2 regions of the Promicromonospora aerolata genome follow, and region 1 is predicted to be linked to the other one. Evidence: riboswitches for the same ligand, from Rfam matches in the RefSeq annotation. Region 1 holds a riboswitch; the other holds the start of a gene.
What was found. Region 1 has a riboswitch for S-adenosylmethionine ahead of ACFSL2_RS16055 (aminotransferase class V-fold PLP-dependent enzyme). Riboswitches for the same ligand answer to the same signal wherever they lie in the genome.
Positions count from the first base shown of each region.

Region 2: it holds a riboswitch for S-adenosylmethionine, as region 1 does, so the genes downstream of both, metE (5-methyltetrahydropteroyltriglutamate--homocysteine S-methyltransferase) here and ACFSL2_RS16055 (aminotransferase class V-fold PLP-dependent enzyme) in region 1, are expected to answer to the same signal.

Region 1 covers NZ_JBHUHF010000001.1:3,596,246-3,601,914, reverse strand. The annotation lists gene ACFSL2_RS16075 (ATP-binding protein) at 1-750, shown strand, start outside; gene ACFSL2_RS16070 (phosphotransferase enzyme family protein) at 782-1,549, shown strand; gene ACFSL2_RS16065 (glycosyltransferase) at 1,641-2,855, opposite strand; gene ACFSL2_RS16060 (MarR family transcriptional regulator) at 2,852-3,298, opposite strand; SAM riboswitch class IV at 3,464-3,577, shown strand; gene ACFSL2_RS16055 (aminotransferase class V-fold PLP-dependent enzyme) at 3,609-5,027, shown strand; gene ACFSL2_RS16050 (amidase) at 5,029-5,669, opposite strand, start outside.
Region 2 covers NZ_JBHUHF010000001.1:812,233-817,901, reverse strand. The annotation lists gene ACFSL2_RS03630 (YibE/F family protein) at 1-455, opposite strand, end outside; gene ACFSL2_RS03625 (HAD family hydrolase) at 530-1,360, opposite strand; gene ACFSL2_RS03620 (hypothetical protein) at 1,445-1,672, opposite strand; gene ACFSL2_RS03615 (TetR/AcrR family transcriptional regulator) at 1,672-1,962, opposite strand; gene ACFSL2_RS03610 (DoxX family membrane protein) at 2,081-2,536, shown strand; gene ACFSL2_RS03605 (GNAT family N-acetyltransferase) at 2,582-3,046, shown strand; SAM riboswitch class I at 3,492-3,594, shown strand; gene metE (5-methyltetrahydropteroyltriglutamate--homocysteine S-methyltransferase) at 3,603-5,669, shown strand, end outside.

The DNA of each region.
Region 1 (5,669 bases):
CGACAAGGCACACACCATCGTGACGCCCTCGACAGCTACCTGGCACGGATCGTCGAGCACGACTTCAGCGAGCTCGGTCATGTGGTACGTCGTCCGAGAGCGCTCGAGGCATGGCTGACGGCCTATGCGGCGGCAACGGGAACGACGGCGACATACGAGACGATCTTGGACGCGGCGACACAGGGGATCAGCGACAAGCCGACCCGTCCGACGACCGTTGCCTACCGTGACACCCTGGAACGGCTGTGGATCCTCGATGAGGTGCCGGCCTGGGTCGGAAGCCGGAATCGCTTGGCGTCTCTTACTCAGGTCTCAAAGCATTTCCTCGCCGATCCGGCGCTTGCCGCACGACTGTTGGGAGTCGGGGCCGGCGCACTGATCGACAAGCCCCAGCCGGGAAAGATCGTGGCCCGGGACGGCACGCTGCTCGGTGCCTTGTTCGAGCACCTTGTAGCCCTGAGCGTCCGTGTGCATGCGGAGGTCGAACGAGCGCGCGTCCTACATCTGCGGACCAAGGGCGGCGAGCATGAGGTCGATCTCATCGTGGAGCGCGACGACGGGAAGGTGCTGGCGATCGAGGTAAAGCTGAACCGACTGCCGAACGACAAGGATGTGAAGCATCTCCGCTGGTTGAAGGAGAAACTGGGCGACGACCTTCTCGATGCCGTTGTGATGACGACCGGGCCGCTCGCTTATCGTCGACCCCAGGACGGGATCGCAGTGGTTCCGTTGGCACTGCTCGGACCATGACGAAGGCTGTGGACAACGGTGTGGAAAGGCTGTGGACAGACCTGTGGACGAGCACGAGCTGACCGGCGGCAACACCACCGGCGTCGTGCGGGTCGGCGACACCGTGCACCGCGCGGCCGGCCCATGGACGCCGACCGTCCAGCGCCTGCTCACCCACGTCCGTGCCCGCGGCATGGCCGAGGTTCCCGAGCCGCTCGGCCTCGACGACCAGGGCCGGGAGGTCGTCTCGTTCCTGCCGGGCGACGTTCCGGGGTGGCCCGCCCCGGAGTGGCTCTGGTCCGCGGACGTCCTGGCCGACGCCGGCCGCCTCCTGCGGCGCTTCCACGACGCCACGGCGGGGTTCGCCCCGGCTGACGCCCGGTGGCGGCTCCCCGCGACCGAACCCGCCGAGGTGATCTGCCACAACGACGCGGCGCCCTACAACATGGTCTTTCGCGCCGGCCGGCTTGCGGGCCTCATCGACCTCGACACCGCTGCGCCGGGTCCACGGGTCCGGGACCTGGCCTACCTCGCCTATCGGATCACGCCGCTGTCGGGTGACGCCTTCGCGGGGGTGGGTTACGGCGTCGGGCACCTGGACCCGATGGCGCGGCTCGACGCGTTGATCACCGCGTACGGGTACCCGTACCCGCGTGCCAAGGTGCTGGGCGCGATGGTCGACAAGCTGCACGACCTGGCCGGCTGGACCGAGGCACGGGTCGACGACGGCGGTCCGGCCGAGCTGCGCGAGCACGCCGCCATGTACCGCGCGGACGCACAGCGGATCGTCGCGCTCGTCGCGGCCGCCGAGCGAGACTGACCCGGCGGTCGGCCTGGGCCGGGCCGGGCCGAACGGCCGCCCGGAGCCGGGAGCCGGCCCCGGACCCGGCCCCGGACCCGCGCCCGGCTGATCAACTCTCGGCGGTTCGTTCGATCCGCGTGACCGCAGTGGCGACGCCGTCCTCCTCGCCCACCCGGGCGCCCAGCTCACGTGCCGCGTCGGCCCGGCCCGCCGCGTCGTCGATCGCCGCGGCGAACCGGTCGGCCGTGACCTTGCCGGTCAGCGCAGGGGCGCCGATCCCCAGCTCGTGCACCCGCCGCGCCCAGAACGGCTGGTCGCCCAGGAACGGCCGGATCACCTGGGGCACCCCGGCCCGGAGGGCGGCCGCGACGGTGCCGACGCCCCCGTGGTGCACCGCGACTGACGTGCGGGGCAGGAGGAGGCTGTGCGGTGCCTGGTCGAGCACGTGGACGGTCTCCGGCACACGCGAGGGCCGGAGCGCACCCCAGCCCGTCGCCAGGACCGCGCGTCGCCCCGAACGGTGCAGCCCGTCCAGCACCGCATCCGTGAAGGCTTCCGGGTTCTTGACGACCATGCTGCCGAAGCCGACGTACACCGGCGGCTCGCCGGCATCGAGGAACCGGTCCAGCGCCTCGGACGGCGCCCAGCGGCCGTTCGGCGGCAGGCTCCAGAACCCGGTCGGCGCAAGCTCGGCCGGCCAGTCGTCCGGCGCGGGCAGCAGGTGCGGGCTCCACGCGTGCAGGACGCCGTCGCGGGCCACGCGCTCGGCGAGTCCCGTCGTCGGACCGGTCAGGCCGAGCACCTCGGACCGCCAGGACCGGACCATGCGGCGGTACGGGGCCTCGATGACTCCGGCCAGTCCCCAGCTCGCCCGGTTGAGGAACCGGGGCGGCGGGACCGGGCTGAGCGGTGACGGGAACCGCACGGTAGGGGTGAACAGCGGGATGGGGAGCGCGGCGATCGACGGCACCCCGAGCAGGTCCGCGAGGTGGGGTGCGCCGAGCGTCTTGGGCGCGTAGACGACGACGTCGGCGCCGCTGTCCCGCAGCGTGGCCAGGTCGTCGAGCCAGCGGCGGAGCAGCGGGAGTGCAGACCGGGCCGCCGTGATCGACGCCCGTGCCCCCTTTCCTGCCACCTGCTCCTGGAGGGCGAAGACGCCATCGTCGAGCGGCGCGACCGGGAGTCCGCGGGCCGCCGCGTCCTCGGTCAGTCGGCGTGGTGCGGCCAGCAGCGGCTCGTGGCCGGCCCGGGCGAGCTCGAGGCCGAGTGCCGCGAACGGCTCGACGTCACCCCGGCTGCCCATGGTGACCAGGAGAACCCTCATCGGGTGGCCTCCCACTCGTCCAGGAGCGCGGGGAAGCGATCCGCCATGAAGGCATACATGTCGCGCATGTTCTCCAGCCGCTTGCGCCGGCCGGGGTCGTCGCCCACCGCGGCGAGGCCGTGCGCGGCAAGCTCCTGGAACGCGTCGAACTCCGCCATCTTGGCCCGGAAGGCCCGGCCGAACACGTCGTCGGTGAGCCGGTAGCGGTCGCGGCGCTCGCCGCGACGCCGGAATCGCTCGACCATGCCGGCCTGGTCGAGCTGGCGCAGGGCCACGCTCATGCTGCTCTTGGCGACGGCGAGCCGTTCGCACAGGTCGGGTGCGTCGGCGCTGTCATCGTCCGACGCGAGCAGGTGCCCGACGACCCGGCCGGCCGTGCGGCTCAGACCGAGCCGCTCGTAGAAGAGCCCGGCCTCTTCGGTGAAGTCCTCGATGGCGCTCATGCGGCAAGCGTACCGCTTGTTCGGTCCGTTCCGAACACTCTGAACGGGGAACTTCTCCGACTCGGCGGCGCGCGCCGGCCGCCGGCGACCTTTGCGCCCATATGTTGAGACCAAAATATGAGACGCGCGTTGACAGCGGATGTGCCGCAGCCCAGGATGACGGCAGGTCATGAGTGCCAGCGCCAAGCCCCGGCTCGCTGGTCGGCAACCCTCCCTCCGCGGCGGGGTGCTCCGGGTGACGACCTGGCCGCGTGCAGCCGCGCGTGGCAAGCGCGGGGGAATCGCCCCCAGGACTGTGCTGGAGGACGCCATGTCGGCAACCACTCTCACCCGCGACGCTGCGGTGACCGGCGTCGCACCGCTGCGCCCCGTGGTCGGTGGTGCGACCCTCGTCCCCCTCGTGGACGGCACCCGGGTCCCCTACGCCAACCTCGATGTCGCGGCGTCCGCCCCGGCGCTGCAGGCCGTGGCCGACCGGGTCACCCAGGTGCTCCCCCTCTATGCCAGCGTGCACCGTGGCGCGGGCTACCTCTCCCAGGTGAGCACCGCCCTGTACGAGACCGCCCGCCGCACCATCGGTGCGTTCGTCGGCGCCCGCGACGACGACCTCACGATCGTCACGCGCAACACCACCGACTCCCTGAACCTGCTCGCCGGCTGCGTCCCCGCGCAGCCCGACGGCGAGCCCGGCCGCGTGCTCGTCCTCGACGTCGAGCACCACGCCAACCTGCTGCCCTGGCAGCGCGGCGCCGACGCGACCGTGCTGACCGGCGGCTCCACCGTGGCCGAGACGCTCACCCAGATCCGCGACGAGCTGGCCGACGCCGCCGCGCACCGCCAGTACGCGCTCCTCGCGCTCACCGGCGCCTCCAACGTGACGGGCGAGTCGCTGCCCGTCGACGAGATCGTCGCGGTGGCCCACGAGTACGGCGTACGCGTGGTGCTCGACGGCGCCCAGCTCGTGCCCCACCGGCGCATCTCCCTGGAATCCACGGGCGTCGACTACCTCGCCTTCTCCGGGCACAAGACGTACGCGCCGTTCGGTGCGGGTGTGCTCGTGGGCCGCCGGGACTGGCTCGACACCGGCACGCCGTACCTCGCGGGTGGCGGCGCCGTGCGACGAGTGCGCGTCGCCGGCACCGACTGGCACGACGGTCCCGCCCGGCACGAGGCCGGTTCGCCCAACGTGATCGGCGCCGTGGCGCTCGCCGCGGCGTGCGAGGAGCTCGCGGCGCTCGCGCCGGAAGATGTCGTGGCGCACGAGAACGCGCTGCGCCACCGGCTCGTGTCCGGGCTCGAGGCGATCGACCGCGTCGAGGTGGTGCGCGTGTGGGCGGACGCCGTCGACCCCGTGGGCGTCGTGACCTTCACGGTGGCCGGCTACGACCCGGGCCTCGTCGCCGCGTACCTGTCCGCGGAGCACGGCATCGGCGTGCGCGACGGGCGCTTCTGCGCGCACCCGCTGCTCGGCCGCCTCGGGTTCGACGCCGGGGCGGTGCGCGCCTCGGTCGGTGTCGGCACCGCGGGCGAGGAGGTCGAACGGCTCGTCGCCGCCGTCGGCCGGCTGGTGGCGGAGGGCCCGCAGGCCGGCTACGACGTCGTCGACGGCCTGTGGGTGGTGACCGACGACCCCCGTCCGGTGCCCGAGGGCTCGGGCCTCGCGGGGCTCCTGGCCACCGCGGCCGCGGGCTTCCAGGACGAGTTCGGCTGCCTCCCCGACCCGGAGTAGGTCAGAGCGGGAATGCTGCCGGACGCGGCAGGGCCGCCTCCACCTGTGCCGCCAGCGCCAGCAGGGTGAGCTCGCCGCCCGGCCGGCCGATGATCTGGACCCCCATCGGCAGTCCTGCGGGCGCCTCGGCGGTCGGCGCGGTCCAGTGCGTCGGCACGGTGATCGCGGGCAGCCCCGCGACGTTGAGCATCGACGTGAACGGCGTGTACTGGCACTGCTGCTCGAAGTTCCGCTCGGGGTCCTGGGCGTCGTACCACCCGATGGGGCGCGGTGTGAGCGCGAGGGCGGGCGTCACCACCGCGTCGTACACGCTGATCTGCGCCACCAGCGAGCGCTCGTAGCCGTTGAGCGTGCGCACCGCCTCGGCGAGCTGCCGCGCCGGCACCTCGCGCCCCGACCGGATCAGCCACTGCGTCAGCGGCTCCAGCCGGCCGAGCGTCTCCGGGTCGTCGATCGGCACCGCCGACGCGCCGCCCATCCACAGGGTCCGGAACGCCGGTGCGTACTCGGGCGCCTCGGCCAGGACCATCTCGTCCAGCGTGTGCCCGAACCCCGTCAGGGCTCCCACGCCCGCGTCCAGGGCCGCCCTGGCCTCGGGTGACACGGTGATCGCATAGAACTCGTCCCACGCCGACGTGGTGG
Region 2 (5,669 bases), 2.8 Mb from region 1:
ATCGCCGCCAGCCCGCGCCAGCGCGCCACCAGCAGCACGACGGCGGCATAGGCAAGGGCCAGCAGCGCGATCGGCAGCTCGCGCTGGTAGTCCATGAACACCAGCGGGTCCACGCCGGGCTGCGAGACCTGAGAGATGTCGACGGCGGTGATGCGGTCGCCGTCGGCGAGCGGGACCGACGGCCCGGGCGACTGCATGCGGGAGGCCTCGCCGCCCGGCAGCTCGACCGGGATGCTGCCGGTGGCCGGGTCGGCGGGTCCGGTGACCGTGACGTCGACGAACGACGTGCCCTCTGCCTTGGCCGGCATCCGGTCGGGCACGTCGGCGGCGTTCGGCCACAGCAGCCACACGCCGACCAGGGTCAGGAGCAGCGCGGAGACCAGGGTGATGACCAGCAGGAACGTCGTGCGTGGCGCGGCAGGGCCGGCCGAGCCGTGCGAGTGAACGTGCGCCATGCGCACATCCTGACCCAACCGCGCTGCGGCGGCGCGGCGAGCGAGCGGGCAGCCGAAGGACGGGGTGCGCGGGGTCAGGCTGCGGGGAGGAGGGCGTCCGCGAGCGCCGTGGCGGCGCCGTCCTCGTCGACCGTTCCCGTGACGCGGGTCGCTACGGCGCGGACCGTCTCGGGAGCGTGGCCCATCGCGATCGACACCGCCGCCCACCGGAGCATGTCCAGATCGTTCTCGCCGGCACCGACGGCGACCGTGCGGGAGGGCGCGACCCCCAGCTCGACCCGGATGTTCTCGAGCGCCGTCGCCCTGGTGATCCCGGGTGCGGTGACGTCCACCCAGTCCACCCGAGCGGGGATGGCGGTGACGCCCGACGCGCGCAGCGCCGGGGCGAGGCGCAGGGCCCACTGCCCGTACACCACGACGCGTGGCGTCGGCCGCGCCCAGACGCCGTCCAGCGCCTGGAGTACCTCCTGGTGTCCGTCGAGCTGCCGCTCGGGGAACCGCCTGGTGACGCGGTACCCGGTGCCCACGACCTCGGCGGCGAGCCCCAGGTCCGGGCGGGTCCGGGCGACCAGCCGGCACACGGGCTCGGCGTCCAGGGGCACGACGTCGACGATCGAGCACCCGTCCGGCCGCACCCGCGCGGTCACCGCACCGTTCGCCGCGACCACCCAGCCGTCGTGGACGCCGAGCTGGCGGGCGGCCTGCACCGCCCCGGACAGCGACCTGCCCGTGGCGACCACCAGGTGGTGGCCGGCGGCGCGGACCGCCGCGATCGCGTCCAGCACGGCGGGCGTCGGCCGGCGACCGGCACGCACGAGCGTGCCCTCGACGTCGCAGGCGACGAGTGCAGGTGTGGACGTGGGCACGTCCGAGAGCGCTGCGGCCCCGGAGGTGGTCGCGGTCACGGTATTCCCCTGGTGATAGAAGGCGGCACCATCATGTCTCATACTGGGACATTTGGGAATTTCCATCTCAACCGGAGAGCACCGTCAGGGCAGCCCCAGGACCGTCCGGCACAGCACCGGCTCGGCGGCCGTGGCGACATCGGGCCCGGTGATGGCGCCCGAGAGCCACAGGCTCGCGAAGCCGTGCGCCACGGACCAGGCGGCGCGCGCGGCGTCGGCGTCGGACGCCAGCCCCGCCAGGGCGGCGGAGGCGGTCTGCTCCGCCGCACGCAGCTCGGCGTCGTCCCCGTGCAGGAGGCTGCGGTCGAACATCACGGCGAAGTGCCGGGGTGGTCGACGGCGAACCGCACGTAGGCGAGCCCCGAGGCGAGCAGGTCGTCCTCCGCCTCCGCCAGGGCGGCGGTGAGCAGCCTGAACCCCTCGGCCGCCACCGCGGTGAGCACACCGGCCTTGTCCCCGAAGTGGTGCGCCGGCGCCGCGTGGGACACCCCGGCGAGGCGGGCCAGCTCCCGCAGGCTCAGCCCGGCCGGCCCCCGTTCGGCGACCGCCGTCGCGGCGGCCGAGGTCATCGCCCGCCGCAGGTCTCCGTGGTGGTAGTTCATCCCGCCTCCTCCGCACCGCGTGCCGCGGGCACCCTCGCCTCATCTTTCCATTGACAAGATAGCACCGAAGATGGTGAGGTGTCGCATGAACTAGTCACCGTCAAGATTGGATTCGGCCATGCCCGTACCGCTCCCCGTCCTCCTGCTCGGCGTCACCGCCGTCGCCCGCCTGCTGGGCACCGTCGCGGTGCCGGCCCTCGACTCCTGGCACGACGCCGCCCGTGTCGGCGCCGCCGCGATCTACCTCCTGGCCGCTTCGGGCCGGCTCATCCCCCGGGTGCGCCAGGACCTCGAACGCATGGTCCCGCCCACGCTCCCCCGCCCCGACCTGCTCGTCGCGGGCACCGGAGCCCTCGAGCTGCTCGGTGGGGTCGGCCTGCTCGTGCCCGTCACCGCCCCGGCCGCCGCGATCTGCCTCGGCCTCCTGACGCTCGCCATGACGCCGGCCAACATCTCCGCGGCCCGGCGCGGCATCCTGTTCGGCGGATCACCCGCCACCCCCGTCGGCCGGCGCCTCGCGGAGCAGGCCCTCTACCTGGGGGCGCTCGCCGCCGTCGTCTGGCTGCCCTTCTGACGGGCGAGGCGGCCGCGCAGCACGCGCCGCGGGTAGGATCCCGCCGTGCTCAGCCCCGCCACCCCCGACGACCTCGACGACCTGGCGGCGTTCCTCCGGACCGCCGACCTGACGGTCGCCGCCCTCGCCGAGCCGGCGGTGCACCTGTGGCTCGAGCGCGACGACGCCGGGGCCGTGGGCGCGACCACGGGATTCGAGCTCGGCGGCGAGCACGCCCTGGTCCGTAGCGTCGCCGTCCGTCCGGACCGGCGCGGTGCCGGCGACGGCCTGCGCCTCGCCCGCTTCGCCCTGGACCGGGCCGCCGACGCCGGGGCGCACCAGGCCTGGCTGTTCTCCCGCCGGTCGGGCGGCTTCTGGCAGAAGCTCGGCTTCGCGGCGACCACGACGGACGCCCTCGCCACCGCGCTGCCCGACGCCCACCAGGTGCGACTGTTCCGCGCCACCGGCCAGCTCGACCGCGAGGTCGCGTGGCAGCGACCGCTGCCGCCGTCTGATAATTTCGCCGCATGAGGTCTCCAGAAGCATCCAGGTTCGGGCTGCCGGTACTCCGGTAGCCCGAGATGCCCCTGTAGAGACCCCCGAGGTACGACCTCGCCCACCCGCTCCCCCGTGACCGACGTCCGGGGAGCCGGTGCCTCCCCGCGCATCCGAAGGGCCCGTAGTGCCGTCCTGGCCTACCCGTTCCCCCTCCCTTCGGAGTCGTTGCGGCACGGCGATCGGACCGCTCGGGCCCGCCGGGCCGCCGGCGGCCAGTGCGGCACTTGCCGGAGCGGCCGCCGCGCTCTGGTTCGCGGCGACCCGAACCCGCTTGGCACGCTTTTTCTGACCATGCAGCTGCTGCCAGGAACCGCGTGAACCTGGCAGCAGCTGCATGGTCGGCGGGCAGCTCTGACCTGCTCGTCCCGAGGTGTGGACGGTTTTTCGACCACATCGCGGGCATGCCTACGATCCAGGCTCATCATCCAGAGCGGTCGAGAGTCCTGGCTCAACGACACCGCAGCAACCTGCCTCCGGATCGCCGATGCCGGGCAAGGTGCTAACGCCAGGTCCGATGGAGCTGATACGCATGGCAGTCACGCACTCGCACCTTTCCCCCGCCACGATCCTGGGCTACCCGCGCATCGGCCGACGCCGCGAGCTCAAGCGCGCCGTAGAGGCGCTCTGGGCCGGTCGCACGACCACCGACGAGCTGGAGAACACCGCCGCCGAGCTCCGGCTCGCCACCGCACGACATCTGGTCGACCTGGGTCTGGACGCCGGTTCCGCCGCCGTCCCCGGCTCGTTCTCGTTCTACGACCAGGTGCTCGACGCCGTCGCCCTGCTGGGCGCGGTGCCCGAACGGTTCCGGGACCTGGCCGGCGACGGCGCGCTCTCCCTGGAGGGCTACTTCACGCTGGCCCGTGGCGAGGGCGGCCGGCCACCGCTCGAGATGACCAAGTGGTTCGACACGAACTACCACTACCTGGTCCCGGAGATCGGGCCGGCCACCCCGATCGGGTTCGCCGACGACCGGGTGGTGCGTGAGTTCAGCGAGCTCGCGCACCCCGCCGACGGCGGACAGGCCGTCGTGACCCGCCCGGCGCTCGTGGGCCCGGTGACGTTCCTGCTGCTCAGCAAGCCCGCCGACGGCGCCCCCGACGGGTTCCACCCGCTGGACCGGCTCGACGACGTCGTCACCGCCTACGCCGGGCTGCTGCAGGCACTGGCCGCCGCGGGTGCGCCCTGGGTACAGCTCGACGAGCCCGCCCTGGTCACCGACCTGCTGGACGTCCCCTTCGACGAGGTGGCCGACGCCGTCCGCCGGGCCTACAGCCGCCTCGCGACCGACCTCTCCCCCGCGTCGGCCGGCGACGGCGCCGCCGAGCGTCCCGCGATCCTGGTCACCGCGCCGTACGGCGACCTGCGCAGCGCGGCCGGCGACGGCCTCGCGCTGCTGGCCGGCACCGACGTCGAGGCGATCGGGGTCGACCTCGTCAAGGGCGCCGTACCCGACGGCCCCGTCCCGGGCCTGGAGCGCAAGACCCTGGTCGCGGGCGTCATCGACGGGCACAACATCTGGCGCGCAGACCTCGACGCCCGCCTGGCCACGCTCCAGGGCCTGGCCGCGCTCGGCGCCGGCGCGGTCGCCGTCGGCACCTCGACGTCCCTGCTGCACGTGCCGCACGACGTGGCCGACGAGCCCCGCCTCGACCCCGGCCTGAAGTCGTGGCTCGCGTTCGCCGACCAGAAGGTCACCGAGGTCGTCACGCTGGCCACCGGTCTGGCCGAGGGCCGCGCGGCGGTCGCCGCCGCGCTCGCCGAGTCCAGCGCGGCGGTGCGGTCGCGCGCCCAGGCGCCCGGCGTCGTCGTGCCGGAGGTCCGCGACCGCACCGCGGCCCTGACCCCCGCCGACGCCGAGCGCGCACCGTACGCCGAGCGCGCCGCGGCCCAGCAGGCGAGGCTCGACCTGCCGCCGCTGCCGACCACGACCATCGGCTCGTTCCCGCAGACGGCGGAGATCCGCCGCACCCGGGCCTCCTGGGTGCGGGGCGAGCTGTCCGACGCGGAGTACACGGCAGCCATGCGCGCGGAGATCGCGAGCACGGTCGCGCTCCAGGAGGAGCTGGGCCTCGACGTCCTGGTGCACGGCGAGCCCGAGCGCAACGACATGGTGCAGTACTTCGCCGAGCAGCTCGACGGCTTCGCGACCACCGTGCACGGCTGGGTGCAGTCGTACGGCTCGCGCTGCGTGCGGCCGCCGATCCTGTGGGGCGACGTGTCGCGGCCCGCGCCGCTGACCGTGGACTGGACCGCGTACGCGGCGTCGCTCACGAACAAGCCCGTCAAGGGCATGCTCACGGGTCCCGTCACCATCCTGGCGTGGTCGTTCGTCCGTGACGACCTGCCGCTGGGCGACACCGCCGACCAGGTGGCACTCGCCCTCCGGGACGAGGTGACGGACCTGGAGGAGGCCGGCATCGGCGTCGTGCAGGTGGACGAGCCCGCGCTGCGCGAGCTGCTGCCGCTGCGCCGGTCCGCGCACGCCGGCTACCTGGACTGGTCGGTACGGTCCTTCCGCCTCTCGACCGCCGGGGCGGGCACCGCCACCCAGGTGCACACGCACCTGTGCTACTCCGAGTTCGGCCAGGTCATC